Regions from separate parts of the Parabacteroides sp. Y3-G-102 genome, predicted to be linked through region 1. Evidence: riboswitches for the same ligand, from Rfam matches in the RefSeq annotation. Region 1 holds a riboswitch; each other region holds the start of a gene.

The links. Region 1 has a riboswitch for cobalamin ahead of NBH16_RS17455 (TonB-dependent receptor). Riboswitches for the same ligand answer to the same signal wherever they lie in the genome.
Region 2: another riboswitch for cobalamin. It lies ahead of NBH16_RS12115 (ABC transporter substrate-binding protein); the one in region 1 lies ahead of NBH16_RS17455 (TonB-dependent receptor).
Region 3: another riboswitch for cobalamin. It lies ahead of NBH16_RS15645 (sirohydrochlorin cobaltochelatase); the one in region 1 lies ahead of NBH16_RS17455 (TonB-dependent receptor).

The regions. Positions count from the first base shown of each region.
Region 1 is NZ_JAMOKU010000039.1:33,595-40,503, reverse strand. It holds gene NBH16_RS17465 (anaerobic ribonucleoside triphosphate reductase) at 72-2,279, shown strand; gene nrdG (anaerobic ribonucleoside-triphosphate reductase activating protein) at 2,313-2,813, shown strand; cobalamin riboswitch at 2,854-3,062, shown strand; gene NBH16_RS17455 (TonB-dependent receptor) at 3,116-5,131, shown strand; gene NBH16_RS17450 (YncE family protein) at 5,128-6,282, shown strand; gene NBH16_RS17445 (hypothetical protein) at 6,292-6,909, shown strand, end outside.
Region 2 is NZ_JAMOKU010000021.1:38,595-45,503, reverse strand. It holds gene NBH16_RS12130 (formate--tetrahydrofolate ligase) at 1-1,287, opposite strand, end outside; gene NBH16_RS12125 (hypothetical protein) at 1,681-2,193, shown strand; gene NBH16_RS12120 (precorrin-2 C(20)-methyltransferase) at 2,242-2,946, opposite strand; cobalamin riboswitch at 3,013-3,211, shown strand; gene NBH16_RS12115 (ABC transporter substrate-binding protein) at 3,275-4,438, shown strand; gene NBH16_RS12110 (iron chelate uptake ABC transporter family permease subunit) at 4,448-5,485, shown strand; gene NBH16_RS12105 (ABC transporter ATP-binding protein) at 5,487-6,500, shown strand; partial or broken gene NBH16_RS23555 (AraC family transcriptional regulator) at 6,687-6,785, shown strand.
Region 3 is NZ_JAMOKU010000032.1:15,020-21,928, forward strand. It holds gene NBH16_RS15635 (bifunctional aspartate transaminase/aspartate 4-decarboxylase) at 1-1,095, opposite strand, end outside; gene aspT (aspartate-alanine antiporter) at 1,108-2,805, opposite strand; cobalamin riboswitch at 2,891-3,088, shown strand; gene NBH16_RS15645 (sirohydrochlorin cobaltochelatase) at 3,217-4,134, shown strand; gene NBH16_RS15650 (TonB-dependent receptor) at 4,281-6,662, shown strand; gene NBH16_RS15655 (PepSY domain-containing protein) at 6,681-6,909, shown strand, end outside.

The DNA of each region.
Region 1 (6,909 bases):
TCCAAAAAGAAAATCATATAGTGTAATAAGATACCTTTGCACGCATAATCAATCACAAATTAATCGACATCATGATACAGACAGTTGTTAAACGGGACGGGCGTATCGTTGGCTTCAACGAGGAGAAGATAGTAACCGCTATCCGTAAAGCCATGTTGCATACAGATAAGGGAGAAGATATGCAACTGATTCGCCAGATCACAGATCATATCTCATTCAAGGGAGAACCTCAAATGACCGTAGAGGCGATTCAAGATGCCGTGGAACTGGAATTGATGGCCAGTAGCCGGAAGGACGTAGCGCAGAAATATATCGCTTACCGAAATCAGCGAAGCGTAGCCCGCAAGGCGAAAACACGGGATATGTTCTTGGAGATTATCAATATCAAATCCAACGACATCACCCGTGAGAACGCGAATATGAACGCCGATACACCCGCCGGCATGATGATGAAATTCTCCAGCGAGACCACCAAGCCGTTTGTCGATGACTATTTATTGAGCGAAGAGGTCAAGGAAGCCGTATCAAACAACTATCTCCATATTCATGATAAAGATTATTATCCGACTAAAAGCTTGACCTGCGTACAACACCCGTTGGATCGCGTCCTGAAATACGGATTCTCTGCCGGCCATGGCGAATCACGTCCGGCTAAACGAATCGAAACCGCCAGTATCCTTGGCTGTATCTCTCTAGAGACCGCCCAAAACGAGATGCATGGCGGACAGGCGATACCGGCGTTCGACTTCTACCTAGCTCCTTACGTACGTAATAGCTTTATCGAGGAAGTAAAGACCTTAGAGGATTTATACGGACAGGATTTCTCCCACTTATATAATAAGCCTATCGACGATTACCAGACACAGACCTTGGATGGATTAAGCGGTGATAGACGCGTCATACAACATGCCATCAACCGCACGGTAAGCCGTGTACATCAATCGATGGAGGCTTTTATCCATAATATGAACACGATCCATTCCCGTGGAGGTAACCAAGTGGTATTCAGCTCCATCAATTATGGGACCGACACCTCGGCGGAAGGTCGTTGCATCATCCGGGAGTTATTAAAAAGCACTTACAGAGGCGTAGGTAACGGCGAGACCGCTATCTTCCCGATCCAGATATGGAAAAAGAAACGAGGCGTAAGCTATCTGCCGGAAGACCGTAACTACGATCTTTACCAATTGGCCTGCAAGGTCACCGCCCGTCGTTTCTTCCCGAACTTCTTGAATCTCGACGCGACCTTCAACCAAAGCGAGGATTGGAAAGAGGACGATCCTCAGCGCTATATCCACGAGGTAGCGACCATGGGATGCCGTACCCGTGTATTCGAGAATCGTTTCGGACCAAAAACTTCTATCGGACGAGGTAATATATCCTTCTCGACGATCAATATCGTACGATTGGCTATCGAGTGCATGCAAGTGGAGAATAAGGAAGAGCGTATCGCCCTATTTTTCGCTAAACTGGATCATATGCTGGAACTTACGGCTCGTCAGTTGCATGAGCGTATGGAGTTCCAGAAAACCGCTTACGCGAAGCAATTCCCGTTGTTGATGTCTTCCTTGTGGTTAGGCTCGGAAAAATTGAAGCCTAACGATTCGATTGCCTCCGTTATCAACCAAGGCACCTTGGGCATCGGCTTTATCGGACTGGCCGAATGCTTGGTAGCCCTTACCGGGAAGCATCATGGCGAAGATGAGGATTCGCAGGCCTTAGGCATAAGGATCGTTACGTATATCCGGGATCGCGCCAACCAATTCTCTGAGCAATATCAACACAATTATAGCGTACTGGCAACTCCGGCTGAAGGCTTGTCCGGCAAGTTCACGGGAAAAGATCGTAAGAAGTTCCGATCGCTTCCGGGTATCACGGATCGGGATTATTATACGAACTCTAATCACGTCCCGGTATATTACAAGTGCAGCGCCCGTCATAAAGCCGAAGTGGAAGCTCCTTATCATGATTTGACTCGTGGCGGCCATATCTTTTACGTAGAGATGGATGGCGACGCTACCCATAACCCCGAAGCGATCATGCGTGTCGTGGATATGATGGATAAATACAATATCGGATACGGTTCCGTAAACCATAATCGTAACCGTTGTCTGGATTGTGGCTACGAGAACTCCACCCCGAATCTGGAAGCCTGCCCAAAATGCGGCAGCAAACACTTGGACAAACTTCAACGCATCACCGGTTACTTGGTAGGAACCACCGACCGTTGGAACAACGCCAAGCTATCCGAGCTGAACGACCGCATCACCCACAACTAATTTTCAATTGTCAATTGTCAATTTTCAATTACCATGTTGTCTATCATAGATATCATCGAAGATACCACCGTAGACGGTCCGGGATTCCGGACCGCCATCTATGCGGCGGGTTGCCCGAACAAATGCCCGGGTTGCCACAACCCCGAATCATGGGACATCCATAAAGGAAAGAAAGTAAGAACGGAAGAGATCGTGGAGAAAGTGCTGGCTGACGAGTTCGCCAACGTCACCTTCAGTGGTGGAGATCCCATGTTCCAGCCGGAAGGCTTCACCGAGGTAGCCAAGGCGATCAAGGAAAAAAGCCAAAAGACGATCTGGTGCTACACGGGATATAAATTCGAGGACCTGATAAAGAACCCGGCACAAGCCGCCTTATTATCCTATATCGACGTATTGGTAGATGGCCGCTACAAACAAACCCTTCGGGATGAGAGCCTTTTATTCCGGGGAAGCAGCAACCAACGGTTAATTGACGTACAAGCTTCTTTAAATAAAAAGGAAATCGTAACATACAAGTACAACCCTTTCATTTAAGGAAATTCTCCAATTATAGCCCGGATATTAACAAGATTTCATACCTTTGTCCCGAATTGGTTCCGTTTCACCCAACCGGGGTTACGGATTAAATGGGAATCAGGTGTAATTCCTGAACAGTCCCGTTGCTGTGAAGCTCTATTTCAAACATTCCGGAAACACTTTCGCCACTGGTATATAAGGATATATATCGGGAAGGCTTTCGGGATGGGAGTCAGTCAGAAGACCTGCCAGTTAGGGAGAAGTCGTTCGCGAGGACAGAGCGGCTTGGTACGAATCATTTTCTAAACAGGTTTTAAATAATGGTGTTATCCTTTGCTAGAAAGGGATACCTCGCTTGCGTATTATCGATGCTGGCGATAGGTATGTCCCATGGACAAAGCAAACTCGACTCTATCCAACACTTGGACGAAGTTACGGTCACGGCCCGGAGTTTCAGCTTTAAAGAGGTAATTCCTTCCCAAAAACTATCGGGGAAAGAATTACAAAATTTGAACAGCCACACGGTAGCGGATGCTTTGCGCTACTTCTCGGGCGTCCAATTGAAAGACTATGGGGGCGTAGGAGGTATCAAGACCGTAAACATCCGAAGCATGGGAACGAACCATATGGGTGTTTTCTACGACGGTATCGAATTAAGCAACGCGCAAAACGGACAAGTAGACCTCGGAATGTATTCCTTAGACAATATCGAGGAGATTTCTTTATACAATGGCCAGAAGAGCGATATCTTCCAATCCGCGAAAGATTTCGGTGCGGCCGGTACGCTTTATCTGCGTTCTCGTCGTCCTCGTTTCGAAGAAGGAAAAACAACGAATATCCGTGCCACGATGAAAGTCGGTTCCTTCGACGTTATCAATCCCTCGGCCCTGTTCGAATATAAGATATCAGAAAACGTAGCCGCCTCTTTCAGCGCCGAATGGTTAAGCGGAAGCGGTAAATACAAATTTCGTTACCGCCGTATCAACCCTGCCGGAGAGATCGCTTACGATACGACCGCCGTCCGGGAAAACGGGGATATCAACGCCACCCGCCTAGAGGCCGGATTGTATGGCAAGATGAGCGACGGTACTTGGAATCTTAAGTTCTACAACTACAATTCCGAACGAGGTATCCCGGGGGCTATCGTAAACAACGTATGGCGACGCGGCGAACGAGTATGGGATACGAACTCTTTCATGCAAGGCTCCTATATCAAAGAAATCAATAGTAAATTCAAGACACAGGTCAATGCGAAATACGCTTTCTACCGTACGCATTATGTGAACAACGACGACAAGCTGATTCATGTAGATAACCTGTATAAGCAACGGGAGATTTACCTATCTTCCGCTAATGTCTACTCCATCCTCTCGAACTGGGATGTCTCTGCTTCTTACGACTTGCAATGGAACAAGATGAACGCCGATATGTATGGATTCGTTTACCCGGAACGCTTCACCAACCTCCTTTCGGTCGCTACGGCGCTCCGGTTAGGAAAAGTAAAATTACAGGCCAGCGGACTGGCGACTTTTATCAACGACCGTGTAGAAGAAGGCCCCGCACCGGAAGCCCGGCAAATCCTCACACCCGCCGTGTTCGCCTCCTATAAGCCGTTCGAGAAACAAGACTTTAATGTACGCGCTTTCTATAAACGGATCTTCCGCATGCCCACCTTCAACGATTTGTATTACGCCGATATGGGAAACTCCAAATTAAACCCGGAATACGTAACCCAATATGATGCCGGCTTCGCTTACACGAAAACATGGGAGAACCATCTTTTCTATCGCTTCAAGATACAGGCGGATGGTTATTACAACAAGGTGAAAGACAAGATCATCGCTTACCCCAAAGGCCAGCAGTTCCGTTGGACGATGCTGAATTTGGGTAAGGTAGAAATCAAAGGTATAGATGTCAGTACGGAAACGACCGTCAATCCGGTAAAAGATTTGTTCGTCACGCTACGCGTACAATACACCTATCAAAAGGCCCAAGACTTCACGGATCCCTCGGATACCTATTACGGAGATCAAATCCCTTATATCCCTTGGCATAGCGGCTCCGCCATCGCACAAGCCTCTTTCAAGGGATGGAACCTCAACTATAGTTTCATATATGTGGGAGAGCGGTATAACCAGCAGGAAAATATCAAATACAATTATACGCAACCGTGGTACACCAGCGACATCTCCTTGTCGAAAGATTTGAAATTCAAATTCGGACTTATCAAGGCTGCCGTAGAGGTAAACAACCTGTTAAGCCAAGACTACGACGTGATCCTGAATTATCCGATGCCGAAACGAAATTACAAAGTGTCTTTAACGATCGAGATATGAAAAGACATACATTATATATAATAGGTATCCTGATCGGTTGCGCTTTTTCATCCTGCCGTAAGATCGAGATCGTAGTTCCATCGGAATACGAGCTGGTCTCCGATGGTATCCACCCCGAGGCGAATCCTCAAGGGATGTATTTAGTGAACGAGGGGAATATGGGAAGCAATAAATGTACGCTGGATTATCTGGATTACGTGAACGGTTATTATATCCGTAACCTCTACTCGGAACGGAACCCAAACGTGGTCAAGGAGTTGGGCGATGTAGGCAATGATATCCAGATTTACGGAAGTAAGCTATATGTTGTAGTCAATTGTTCCCATAAAGTAGAAGTATTGGACGCCCGGACTTGTGAGCGGATCACGCAAATAGACATTCCTAACTGCCGGTACATCCGTTTTTACCGGGGAAACGCCTATGTAACCTCTTATGTCGGCCCCGTGCAAATCGACCCGAATGCTCCACAAGGAGCCGTATATCGGGTAGACACGACCAGCCTGAAAATAGACGCTAAAGTCATTGTCGGCTACCAGCCGGATGAATTAGAGATTTTGGGTGAATATATCTACGTAGTGAATTCCGGAGGCTATCGTGCCCCGGAGTACGACAATACGGTTTCCGTCATCGAACTAAACCGTTTCAAGCAAGTCCAAAAGATTCCGGTAGGGATCAATCTGCACCGTATCCGTGCGGATAAATACGGTAAATTATGGGTAACTTCTCGGGGAGATTACGATACGGTACATTCCAACCTGTATGTACTGGAAAAGCGAAAAGGATATAATGAGATGGTGGTTACCGATACCCTGAATATCCCTTGCTCCAACCTTTGCATCAGCGGAGATTCCCTCTTCTATTACAGTACGGAATGGAACGTGAATACGCAGAGTAACAGCATCTCGTACGGAATCATAGATGTCCGTACCAAAGAGGTGATCAGCACGAACTTTATCACCGACGGTAGCGAGAAAGACATTCGTATCCCATACGGGATCATGGTCCATCCCTATACGAAAGACATCTTCGTCACCGATGCCAAGAATTACGTATCCAGCGGGACCCTCTATTGCTACGATAAGAACGGGATACGAAAATGGGGCGTACGTACCGGGGATATCCCCGCCCATATGGTTTTCCTTTATAAATAGAACAGCGTTATGAGACAAGTTTTATATCTATTCATTTCAGGTTTCCTAGCATTTCTATCCTGTACCCAAGACAAGATACAGATGGTTAGCTTGGGTATCGATGATGTCTATTATCTGCCCCGCATGAAAACCTATCTACTCAGCCCGGCCTTTACCGGCGACGAGTATCGGTGGACACTGCACCGGAACGGGACGGACTCTCTCGTATCTACCGAACGTTCTTATATCTTCCTTGCGAAAGATACGGGCACCTATCAGATGACCTTCGAGATCATCGATAAGGAGACCCCCTATAAGCACGATTTTCGTTTCGAGGTGATGCAGGAGGATATAGAGTACAGTCCTTACCTATCCAAGGTATACGACTTTTGTCCCGCACCGGGTCAGTTCGTCAATACGATGCCCGAATACGAGGAAGGCGATACGAAAGAAACCATCCTGAAAAAGGTAGAGGAGAATATCTCCGGTACGAATGACGTGATGATCTCCCTCGGAGGATACGGAGGATACGTTATCTTCGGCTTCGACCATACGGTCATCAACGTCAAAGGGAAGAAGGACTTTATGATCCTTGGGAACTCTTTCTATTCCGACCTGCCGGAATATCAAGAGAAAAAGGGAGGCAGC
Region 2 (6,909 bases), on a different contig from region 1:
ATGATTTTCGATCGTATCAACCACTAAGCGGGCAAGTTCCGTACCCCCTTCACCTCCTTCAGAGAAAACGTTATTCATGGCGAATCCAACCCCTTTTTCCTTGCAATGCTCAGCCACTAAAGCGATCTCCTCGTCCGTATCGGTAGCGAAACGGTTGAAAGTCACGATTACTTGCTGTCCGAAGCTCTTCATATTCTCAATGTGTTTATCTAAGTTAGTGAATCCGTTCTTTAATCCTTCGATATTCGGTTCCTTGATTTCTTTTTCAGGAACGCCACCATGAAGTTTTAAGCTCTGGGCAGTCGCTACGATGACTGTCAGTTTCGGTGAAAGCCCCGCTTTTCTACATTTGATATTAAAGAATTTCTCTGCGCCCAGATCAGCGCCGAAACCAGCCTCCGTAATCACATAATCTCCATAAGTAAGAGCCATTTGGGTGGCCAATATGGAATTACATCCATGGGCGATATTAGCGAAAGGACCTCCATGTACAAATGCGGGAGTATTCTCCGTTGTTTGTACTAGGTTCGGCAGTAATGCGTCTTTTAGCAATACGGTAATAGCTCCGGCTATGCCAAGATCATTTACCGTGAAAGGCTTATCTTCGTTTGTATAACCCAATAAAATATTTCCGACACGTCGTTTCAAATCCTCTATATCCGTAGCCAAGCAAAGGATCGCCATGATCTCTGAAGCGGGAGTGATGTCAAATCCGGTCTCGGTAGGGACACCGTTCGCCGAGCCGCCTAGACCCGATACGATGTTACGTAAGCTACGGTCGTTTACGTCAAGAACCCGTTTCCATTTGATCTCCTTTAACCCCTCGCAGGTGTTGCGAGTCTGATAAATATAGTTATCCAATAAAGCGGTAATCATATTGTGGGCGGAAGTAACCGCATGAAAATCCCCTGTAAAATGCAAGTTGATGTTTTCCATAGGAAGCACTTGGGCATATCCACCTCCGGCAGCACCACCTTTCATGCCGAAACACGGGCCAAGAGACGGCTCACGTAAAGCGACCACCGCTTTCTTCCCTATTTTATTCAGACCTAAAGCCAGACCGATCGAAACCGTAGTCTTTCCGATTCCCGCTTTAGTGGGAGTGATAGCGGTCACTAAAATTAAATTATGCTGGTCCATTTGCTTTTTATCGATCAAATGGATAGGAACCTTGGCAATATACCTGCCATAATTTTGTACTTCCTCACGAGGGATACCTAACGTTGTCGCAACTTCCTTAATTTTACGCAAGTCTGTTTCTCTTGCTATCTCAATGTCCGATTTCATGTGCTTTATGTAAGTTTATATAGTTTGAACAAAGTAAATCTAATTTATTATAATAACAAAATGATACGGAACAAGGTTTTCCCCCTTTATGGAATAATAAGATTGTGTTATTTTGATATTTTTGTGCGAAGATGGCGATGATCTTGCTTTTTGTGATAGCTGTTAGGCTTGAAATTAAACTTTTTGTAAAGTGAACTTTGCAAAAATCATACGTTTTGCTTGTCGCACTCTTAAAGAATTATAAAATAGTCTTTAAAATTATCCATCTATGATAATTTGATTAATTTTGTGGTGTCGCAACGATAAAAAGAAAGATAAAATGATTTGAGTGTGATAAATTGAAACAGATAAGAGATTAATAACATTAGCAATATAATATGTAAATTTAAGGTTATGTCAACAGTAAGATTTAGTCAGGTTACATTTGCTACTAAATCGTGGGTAGCAGAAGCATGGGAAAAGATGGTAGTGGAATTGTTTAGCGGCCGTGTCGTAGCGGAAGTCAAACAATTGGATGAAGTATGTGAATCAAAGTGGGAAGTAGAATTGAAGAAGCTTCAAAACGAGGTTCATTCTTTATGTCATCATGCGATCCATCAATTGCTCCCGATAGCCGGCTCTTATCAACAGGCATTACTGGATGACGTTGCCCAAGCCTATACGGTATACGCTCCGGAAGAAGCAGAGTCTATCTTCAACCGGGGAAACCAAGCGATCGAGGATATCAAAGGGCATGTATCGGGTATTCGCTACAACGCTTGTAAAATGCGTGAGGCGAACCGTAAAGTAAGCGAGTTGGAAGATATGCACGCAAAAGCGATCATGTACCATAATTCAGTGAAACCTTATATGGATACACTTCGTTTCCATATCGATCAGCTTAAGCATATATTGCATGTAGCGTAATAAGATGGGCTGTCCGGGTTTGGTTACTCTCCGGGCAGCCTTCTTCTTTTAGCGAGGTTGGATAATCAGTAGGGAGAAATAGGGGAAATCCTTGGAATGTATAGTGGCGATATCAGTAGTATAATATTCTTTTCCTGTTCCTACATTCTCGAAATAATGAAAAACCGCCTTATCCGCATACTGCCGGATACAAGTATGAATAGCCTCTTGGCAACCCGGTAATTTCATGATGACGATGATCATTCCATTTTCTATTTTTGCCGAAAGTTCATCGAACGACGCAGTCCCGGGGATTACATTAATTTGCTCCTCTTGTTTTACGATATGTATCCCGGCCAAGGCACCTGCCGCTATAAATGCCGGAATTCCTGCGATTCGATCTACCGGGATTCCTGCTTCCTCGAATTTATCGTATACATATTGTATAGATGAATAAAAACCAGCGTCTCCCTCGGCGACGATCACGATTTGTTTTCCTTTCAAATATTCAGCTTGGGCATCCAGAAACAATTCGTTATAAGCGTTTAACGCATCTGTCCGTTCCTTACTCATTGGCAAAATAAACGGATGGATCAAGGATTCGTCTACCTCAATAGCTTTCAATATATCCGTCGCCCGAGATATGATTCCATGCTTGCCTTGTGTAGCAGGACAATAGATAATATCAGCCTTTTGTAATGTTTTAAGCCCTTTCAGCGTAATTAATTCCGGATCACCGGGACCTAATGAGACGAAGTGAATAGGATGATTCATGTGTATCTGTTTTTATTTGAAACGCAAAAGTCCTTAAAATTGCGGATGTATACAAATATTCTTACTACTTTTGTCGCTGTAACAGGCTCCGCTTATCTCTTTTTCCGGGAGGCGGATTAAAAGGGAACCGGGTGAGAATCCCGGACAGACCACGCTGCTGTGAACTTCTAAACATTCGGACAATACCTTGGCCACTGGTTTCGTAATCGGGAAGGCGTCCAGAATGGAAGTAAGTCAGAAGACCTGCCGGTTCATAAATAAATGTTGCTGTCCCGTGGAGCAGGACGAGAGTAACTGTCAATGATCAACTGTCAATTAAACAAGGATTATGAATAAGTTTATAGCGGGTGGATGCTTGCTTTTATCGGTATTGACTTTATCATGTACTTCAGGTATCCGTGAAAAAGGAGAAATAGGGAAGACGGCTTCCGTAGAGCAATCCGCATTCTCGCAAGAGCAGGTTAAGCCTTTATACGCCCAAGGATTCAAGCTTACCTATGCGGATCAATATGTCTTGGCTGATATTCAAGATCCTCAAAACGAGGAAAGCACCACGTTTCATTATGCGTTCGTAAAAAGAGGTTCGAAACCCACGGGGATTCCCGTTGATTATACGATGATAGAGCTTCCCATCCGAAGCGTTATCTGTATGACTTCCCTGCAATTATCGAATTTTATTAAATTGGGTGCTTTGGATAAGGTCGTTGGGATTACCAGTACACGGCATTTGTTCAATAAAGAGATGAACGAACGCCTGAAAGAAGGTAAAACCGCAAAGATCGGTATAGAGGGAAATTTCGATAACGAGGTTATCATGAGTATGAATCCTGATTTGATCCTTGTATCGCCATTCAAGCGGGGAGGCTATGAGACGCTGAAAGACGTGGGTATCCCCTTGATTCCCCATTTGGGTTATAAGGAGACTACGCCATTGGGACAAGCTGAATGGATCAAGTTCATAGGCTTGTTGTTAGGGGTAGAGAAAGAGGGCAATGAGCGTTTTGCCGCCATTGAGAAGAGGTATAATGAATTAAAGGAACTTACGGCGGATGGCAAGGTTAAAAAACGTCCGATCGTTTTTAGTGGCGAGTTACGGGGTGGAAACTGGTATGCCGTAGGAGGAAAGAGTTTCTTGGCACAGCTTTTCAAGGATGCCGGCGCTGATTATTTCTTGAAAGACGATGAGCGATCCGGTGGTGTTACATTAGACTTCGAGACGGTCTATAACCAAGCGGACGATGCTGATTACTGGCGTATCGTGAATAGTTTCCCGGGAACGTTTAGCTATGAGGCATTGAAAGAGCAAGATCCTCGTTATGCGGATTTCCGTGCGTTCCGGGAGAAAGGGATTATCTATTGTAATATGAAGAACACGCCGTTTTATGAGAGTATGCCGACAGAACCGGAGATCGTCCTAGCGGATTTGCTTCATATCTTTCATCCGGATTTATTACCGGATCATGAGCCGGTCTATTATTCTCGACTTAAATAAGGAACACTGATGAGACATTCAAATACCCTATGGATGCTGGCGATTGTCACGGCTATTTTTGTTCTAATCTTTTTGAATTTGGTGTTGGGGTCAGTCTCTATTCCTCTTCAATCGGTTTGGCATATTATCTGGAATTCAGGAAATGAGCCTATTACATGGCAGAATATTATCTGGAAATCCCGACTACCACAGGCATTGACAGCGTTGGTAGCGGGAGCAGGCTTATCCATCAGCGGCTTACAGATGCAAACCGTTTTCCGTAATCCATTGGCCGGACCTTCGGTCTTAGGTATCAGTTCGGGAGCGAGCATGGGTGTCGCTTTTGTGGTGTTGTTAAGCGGTAGTTTAGGGGGCGTTGCCTTGAGTAAACTTGGTTTTATGGGGGAGATCGCCTTATCGATAGCGGCCGTGATCGGTTCCTTATCCGTGATGGCGCTGATCGTGTATGTTTCCCAAAAGGTAAAAGGAAATGTCACGTTGTTGATTATCGGTGTGATGATCGGTTACGTGGCAAACGCCGTGATCGGTGTACTTAAATTCTTTAGCGTCGAGGAGGATATCCGTGCATACGTGATTTGGGGATTGGGTAGTTTCGCCCGTGTTTCCGGTAATCAGATGACGTTGTTCGTGATTCTTATGACAATCTTGATCCCTCTCTCGTTCCTGCTTATCAAGACCATGAACTTGATGCTTCTTGGGGATAGCTACGCACGCAATTTGGGACTTAATATCAAGCGGGCCCGTTTGTTGGTTATCACCTCGGCCGGGGTCCTTACGGCGATTGTCACGGCTTATTGCGGACCTATTATCTTCTTGGGGCTAGCCGTTCCGCATTTATGCCGGGCCATATTTCAAACTTCCGACCATCGGATTTTAATGCCTGCGGTCTTATTCGCAGGTGCGGCGTTGGCGTTGATCTGTAATTTGATCGCCCGTATGCCGGGGTTCGAGGGAGCGTTACCTGTCAACTCGGTAACCGCTTTAGTAGGTGCTCCTGTAGTGGCTTCGGTATTATTTAGAAAACGAAAGAATGAATTGAACGAGTAAGATGAAACAAGATACGATTCATATTAACGGACTTTCGATCGGTTACCATTCTAAGAGTAGTACAAAGCTGGTAGCTAAAGGTATACACTCTACGATCTATAGTGGTGAATTAACCTGTTTGCTGGGTGCTAACGGGGTGGGGAAGTCTACTTTATTGCGCACGTTATCGGCTTTCCAACCTAAATTAGATGGGGAAATATTGGTCCTAGGAAAAGATATAGATGCTTATTCCGATAAGGAATTGAGCACCACGATCGGTGTCGTGCTGACCGATAAATGTGAGATCCGGAATATGTTGGTACGGGAATTGGTCGGGATGGGACGTAGCCCGTATACCGGCTTCTGGGGCAAGTTGAGCAAGGATGATAAGCGGATCGTGGAAGAATCCATCGCCCTTGTCCGCATTGAGGAACTAGCATCCCGCATGGTCCATACCTTATCGGATGGAGAACGCCAGAAAGTGATGATCGCTAAGGCGCTCGCTCAGGAGACTCCGGTTATTTACTTGGATGAACCTACCGCATTCCTTGATTTTCCCAGCAAGGTAGAGATTATGCAATTACTCCATCATCTAACCCGGAAAACGAATAAGACGATATTTATGTCCACTCACGATTTGGAGCTGGCTCTCCAGATATCGGATAAGATCTGGTTAATGGACAAAGCGAATGGTATCTCTACCGGTACCCCCGAGGATTTGGCATTGAGTGGTCATCTAAGCAATTTCTTCGCCCGGAAAGGGATTGTTTTCGATAAGGATACCGGATTATTCCGTATAGATAATCAATTCTCCCGACAGATCCGCCTCGTTGGACATGGCCAGAAATACGCTATGGTGCGTAAAGCGCTCCAGCGAAACGGAATTTTGGCGAATCGGGAAGTGGAATCGAATATCTGGATTGAGACTGGCGATTTAAAGACCACCCACTTTATCATCCATGAGACTTCCGGCGGTACCTATATCACCCAAACGATAGAAGAATTACTTGCCTATTTTGATACTGAAAAATCATAACTATGAAATTTTCAATTCATAACTATGTTTTTCTTCATTCATAGTTATGAATTTTTTCCATTCAAATCCATTGTTTTAAAGTAAGCTAGCTTCGTCGGCTTTCCTGTAATTGCTTGAAAGATACATACAACTTTAATTCCACCATTCCTGTCACTTCTACGGCTGTGTGGAGTACAGGTGTTGTATAAGCATACGAAATCACTGATTACAGACAATATAAAACTCCTACTTGATTATTGTGAGCGGTTCTATGACCGTCAATTCGAAACGCGGGAGAATGTGAATCAATTCAACGTCATGTAACAATATGAAGTTTGCATGTATGGATCTTTACACGGTTCTTCCGTCGGGAATCGTGCTAGCTCGTGCGTGCCTTTCCGGACAGTAAGTCCTAAATGTTAAATGAGTA
Region 3 (6,909 bases), on a different contig from region 1:
CTCCTGTTTATCTCTTGGCAATTCACGGATCATCCGGTCGTAAATATTATCTTGATGTAAAGCGATTACCGCCAATCTCCATCCGGTTGCCCCGAAATATTTGGAGAAAGAATAGACACATAACGTATTCTTTGGTAATTCGGCCATCATCGAGCGAAAATGCGGAATAAATGTCGCATACACATCATCCGTAATAATCATAAGGTTGGGATTGTCGTTCCGTACGATCTCAACGATCCTATTCATCAATGCTTTTGTCAATCCGTATGAAGGCGGGTTGCTCGGGTTTGTTATGAAAGCGGCTTTCACGCTAGGATCTTTCAGGACATCTAAATCCTTTTCTTGATATTGCCACGTGTGATAGCCGTCTTTTGTCATCTTCAAGGCTTTTATCTCTATGACATTAAAAAGATAACGAGCCTGTTCCGGAATCTCTATATAAGGAGTGAATACCGGAGCGAAGAGAATGATCTTGTCTCCCTTATTCAACAAGAAATTCTGCTGCAAGGAATCGAAGATATAACACATGGCGGCAGTTCCGCCCTCGGTAGCGAAAAGGTCGAATATTCCCTCAGGGGGCTGGTTATCACATAATTCTTGGTCTAAATAATCCCGCACGAGCATTTCCGTATATTTCAAGATACGATCGGGAACCGGATATTGATCACCAATGACACCTTCCGCCCATTCGTATACAAGCTCATTCTCATCTACACCTTTTTCCGTGACCAGATATTCATAGGTACCCTTCAATAAAGTAGCGCCGGGAGATTGCGCATGTTTCTTTAGAAACTGTACGAAGCGAGACGCGATCCTTTTGCGGTTGGGAACCCCTGCGGCTCCGGCCATCTCATCTGCCAATTCGGTTTCCCGCTGGCATTCCTCCAAGGCGAACTGCCCTAATAGGAAGAATGCCTCCCGTGGAACCGTACTGATCCAGTTTGGATTTCCCCTTCCTGCGTTCAGCATGATGTGCGTACTTTTACGAGCGCTCTCATCCGCTAACTCTATCAAGATGTTCTTTAGCTCGAAAGGGCTAATCTCCGACATCTTTTTCTCATATTCTCTCGTGACATGTATTTTCTTCTTGTCCATACATTATATATATTACATGATTAGCACAATAACGACACCCCAGATGATTAATAAAGTATTACCCACCGCATAGGTAACGGTATAGCCTAAGGCTGGAGTCTCACTTCCTACGGCATCTTCCACCGCTCCTAATGCGGCAGTTGTCGTACGTGAACCCGCCGTACAACCTAAAGTAATAGCCGGGTGGAACTTAAAAACGTAACGTCCCATCAGAATACCGATGATAAGCGGGATAGATGTCGCTAAAGCACCGATAATAAATAAACTTATACCGACTTCCTTCAATCCGGTCACGAAACTGGGACCCGCCGTGATACCGACTACGGCGATAAACATATTCAATCCCAAATTATTTAATATCCAGACGGAAGGCTCCGGAATACGCCCGAAGGTCGGATGCTTAGAACGAAGCCATCCAAAGACGAGCCCGGCTATCAAAGCACCTCCACTCGTACTTAGGCTAATCGGGACACCCCCGAAATGAATCGCGAGCGAACCTAAAATTCCCCCTAAGAAAATACCGATACCCACGAAAATCAAATCGGTCTGATTGGTTGGGCGATCGGGATATCCTAAAGCCGTCGCCGCTTTATTTACCTCTGATTTCATGCCTACCAATTCCAGCATATCACCGGAATCTATCACCGTAGCGGCCAAGACCGGGATATTGATACCCGCACGCCTTACGGACTTGATGCTAACACCATGCATGAACGATTGATTGCGTAAATAGCAGATCTTTTTCCCCACGTATTCCTTATGGATCACTAGTACGGGTAACGTCTCTGCCGGAAAATCGAGCAATTCAATGTCATTGACCTCGTCGCCAATCCAGTTCTCCTCTCCGATCACGAATTCCCGGCGACCGCTTAGGACAACCTCATTTCCGGTATGTAAAACCAAATCCGGTTTAACATCGGTTACTACATTATTAATACGGACACGCTCCACGAACAAATGCCGTCCCAATTGGTCTAAATACACCTCCAACTGCTTTACGCTTTTGCCATCCTTGAACCATTCATTACTAATCTTATAGGCCCGGAAAGTTACCGGACGGGCGGCAGGCATAAAGCCCGGTTGCTCGCTCTCGTCGTTATTTCCCATTTTAGCCTCTAGCTCTTTACACGCTTTTTTCACGTAGTCGAGTCCTCCTAAAAGACGTGGCCCGATATCACTCACTAACCATGCGGATCCTGCCGTACCGAAAATATAAGTTACCGCATAGGCCACGGGCATTACATTTACCATAGCACTTTTATCCGTATCGCTAATATTCATCTGTCCGATCGTATCTTCGGCAACTCCTAATACTGCCGACATCGTCTGGGAGCCCGCCAATAATCCTGCGGCCTCGCCTGCGTTATATCCCATAAGTTTCGCTAACAAAAAAGGAGCGATCAAACAAAATATACACATGACGGCGGCGAAAAGCATTTGAGGAAGACCTTCCTTTTTCAATCCCCGGAAGAACTGTGGCCCAACGCTATATCCTACAGCGAAGAGGAACATCAAGAAAAAGACGGACTTTAACGGTCCGCTTATATCGATTTTTAATTGCCCGATCAATACACCGACCAATAATACGCTGGTAACCGTTCCCAGCGTGAACTTCTTTATCTTAAACTTGCCAATCCAGAAACCGAGAGCTAAGGTTATGAAAATAGCTAGCTCCGGATAATGTTGAAGTAAATTAGTTATCCATTCCATATCTATTTATTTGATGTTAAACAAAAAAGATGCTATTGGAACAGGGATTCTTTGAAAGATGTTGTTACTTTTCGGGATTATTTATATAAATTTGCGACCGCTTAGGTGATAGAGTTTGTCTACCGACAACTCTATAAAAGGGAATCCGGTTAGAATCCGGAACAGTGCCCGCTACTGTGAAGCTCTTGAAAAGGAAAGCGTTCTGCTATGCCACTGTCTTAAGAAAGATGGGAAGGTTGCTTTCCGAGCCAGTCAGGAAACCTGCCAAGCGAAGTAATGATTAATTCCTCCCGGGGTCAGGAGTAATTAAGAGGATAGAAATATCACCTATATCTAAAAGATGTTGGAGACGTAATAATACGTTGTCTCCGTGGGATTGATATGTAATCTAATTATTAATATATTCATATGATGAGGAAACACTTACTATCTTTCTTCTTGCTGGTCATCAGCCTAGTTTGTCGTGCGCACGATGGCGAGAATTTTGTAGCATCCGATTTATTCGCCTCTTTACAACCGGGCGATAAGGCCGCTTTATTGATGGTACATTTTGGAACAACCCATGATGATACCCGTGCCTTGACAATCGACGCGATCAATCAAAAAGCGAAAGAAGCTTTCAAAGATGTTGAGTTGCGTGAGGCATGGACTTCTCGCATTGTAATGCGCCGCTTAAAAGCTCGTGGCGTAGAGAAACTGAACCCGATCGAGGCCTTGGAAAAATTAAAGACTGATGGTTATACACATGTCTTGATCCAATCCACGAATATAATCGAAGGTATCGAGATGGAATCCTTACGTAAGGATGTTGCCACCATGAAATCTTCTTTCAAGGAGATTCGTATCGGTAATCCTTTATTGTATACACCGGAGGATTATGAGGCGGTAATCGTCGCTATCACAAAAAATGGGGCGAAAGAAGGCGCTACTTTATTGGTAGGCCATGGCACTTATACTCCGGCGACGGCTCAATATGCCATGTTGGATTATATGTTGAAGGAGAAGGGATTCAAGGATTATTCCGTAGGAACCATCGAGGGCTATCCTACTTTTGATACGATGGTAGCCCAAGTAAAGGCCAATGGAACGAAGAAAGTCTTGTTGATGCCATTTATGTTTGTCGCCGGAGACCATGCGAAAAACGATATCGCCGGTGATTGGAAAGAGGAACTGGAAAAGAAAGGCTACGAGGTAAGCGTATTTATGGAAGGTCTGGGACAGAATCCGGATATTCAGAAGATCTTCATCGAACATGCCCGTTTCATGGCTAAACATAAGATGATCGATATCGTTGATAAGAAGAAAGCTTATGCGGTAGAGAAGGACTAAAAAAGTTCTCCAAATCTATGTTTTATTCCTTTCGGAAGAAAAAGTAATTCCTTCCGAAAGAAACTAAATTTTCATTCGAAGGAAAATGGAATTTCTTTCGAAAGGGATTTCACATGCATACAATAAACAGTTATAATGCTAAATATATGAAAAGAGTTTTGACAATCTTACCGTTGACAGCCTTATGTATCAGTACGATGCAGGCACAACACAAGAATGAGTACACGAATTTCGCCGATACGACATTCAATATTCAAGAAGTCGTAGCGACCGCCGCACGCAAGCCACGTCCACAAATCACGAAGTTGGACGTACCTATGAAATATCTTCCTATTTCAATTAATAGCATTACGGCGAGTAGTTTGGAGTTGCGAGGTATCCGTAATATCCAAGATGCGGTACGCTTTATGCCGGGCGTACGATTCCAGACATCTTATGGCGCATTTCAACAATTGTCGATCCGTGGTTTCGATCATTCTATCATGATGATAGACGGTATCCGCGATGAACGTTCGGCAATAAACAACTCTTATCCCGTACCCGATCTATCCTGTATCGAGTCTATTGAATTATTAAAGGGACCGGCTTCTGTACTTTACGGACATTCAGCCGTAGGTGGAACCTTGAATATCGTTCGTAAATCCCCGTCAGAGAAACAGAGCGTTAATGCTCGATTGGCCTACGGTAGTTACGAGAATAAAGAGGCGACACTTGGCATGGGCGGTAAATTGGTCGGTCCGGTCAATTATTACGCCAATGTCAACTTTTCCGATCAAGAGGGCTGGCGTGATAATGGCAACCGTCGCTTTTCCGGTTATCTGGCATTGCAAGCTAAAATGACGGAACGTGACATATTAGATGTTCGCGGAGGTTTTAACCGCGACTTCTATGGGACGGAGATCGGTCTTCCCGATTTAATGGCAAATGATGTATATAATGTGCAAACAGGACAGTTATATCTCCATAAAAATGAGATGCTACCGGGACTTGACCGTGAGGCTCGCTACAATAACGAGTCCGACTTTATGAAGAATCACGCATGGAACGTATCGACGCAATACACACATACTTTTTGGAACGGCGCGAAACTAACAGATCGCCTTTCTTACAATAACGACGATATCAACTATTTTGGGACGGAAGCCCTCGACTATCTCGAAAGTGATGATCCGATCTATGATCATTATTATATGAAAAACGGCCAGAAAAAATATATCTGTTTGGACAGTGTATATCTTTCTTTCCCGCTTCGCTTCTCCCATATAGCCAAGACGGTAGCCAATACGCTCGAGCTAAGCGGTAAATTCAGGACGGGTGAGATAAAGCATACGTATATGGGAGGTTACTCTTTCGTCGCCTTGAATCGTACCAGCTATTCGGGCTATAATTTAGGAGATGATGTTCAGGGTCCCGGCCTTTATTCGCATGTATCCGTTTATGATCCGCATAGCATGGGATATATGACCAGTAAATTCTCGAAAGCAACGGTTACGCATCATTATTCCAACAGCCTTTATCTTCAAGATATGGTTGAGTTCAACGAGCAATGGAAGGTATTAGCCGCTCTACGTTACGACTTTTTCCGTTATATGTCCGCCAGCGCTACAACTCCTACCGGACGACGTGAGTATGAGGAGCATTCAAGCTTCAATATGATAAAGAATAAGGCGTTGACTTATCGTTTCGGAGCGGTCTATCTGCCCCATCCGAATACATCCATTTATGCGTCTTTCGCCTCTTTCTTCAAGCCGATCCGTACGTTCTATCAAGATAACGTCATTTATGTAGGAGGTGATGGAAATCGTTTCGAGCCTGCTCGCAATGAGGAAGTATTTAAGCCGGAGAAAGGATACCAAGCCGAGGTGGGTCTTAAATATCAATTGAACAATATATTAAGCGCCAATGCCAGCTTGTTCTATATCCGGAAGATGAACAGTACGGCTACGTTGACCAACAACTATCAAGAGGAAGTAAACGGCGAGACTACCACGATGAGTGTAATCGGACAGGTGGGTGTACAAGATTCCAAAGGTTTTGATTTTGATGTCACTCTTTCTCCGGTAAGCACCTTAGCGCTGACGATCGGTTATGGATTGAACGACTCCAAGATCCGGGAGATGAAAGAAATAAAGGATCCGGAATTGATCGAGGCTATCTATGGCAATAACCCGGATGAGACAAAGCAACAATTGAATAGCCAAGAAGGAAACTGGCAGAGCAACGTACCGAACCAGACTTTCTACGCATACGGCAGTTATACCATCCCTCGGGGTGTCTTGAAGAATCTGGAATTTCACTTGAGTAGCAGTTATACCGGTAAAGTATACCGTAATACATCTAACAACTCTTGGTTCGATCCGTATTGGGTAACCGATTTCGGTATGTCTTATTTGTTGAACAACAATATTCACCTTACATTCAACTTGAATAACTTGTTTGACAACAATTATTATAACCAAGCGCTCGGACAACAGATGGTGCCAAGCATGCCTCGTAATTTCCAAGTGGCTATCTCCTATACATTATAATATATAGAACATACGCTCATGAATCTATTGACAAAGATCATGCAATTTATACACAGGATACTGGGCACGGCACTCAGTATCCTGTTCCTCGTTTGGTTCCTATCGGGATTGGTAATGATCTACCATACGTTCCCGCGAGCGGACCGGGCCGATAAACGGGCGAAGATGGATATTCTCTCTCCGGAGAATCTTCCTTCGTTAGACCAGATAGAGAAACGTTTACCGCAGAACGAGCGGATAAACCATG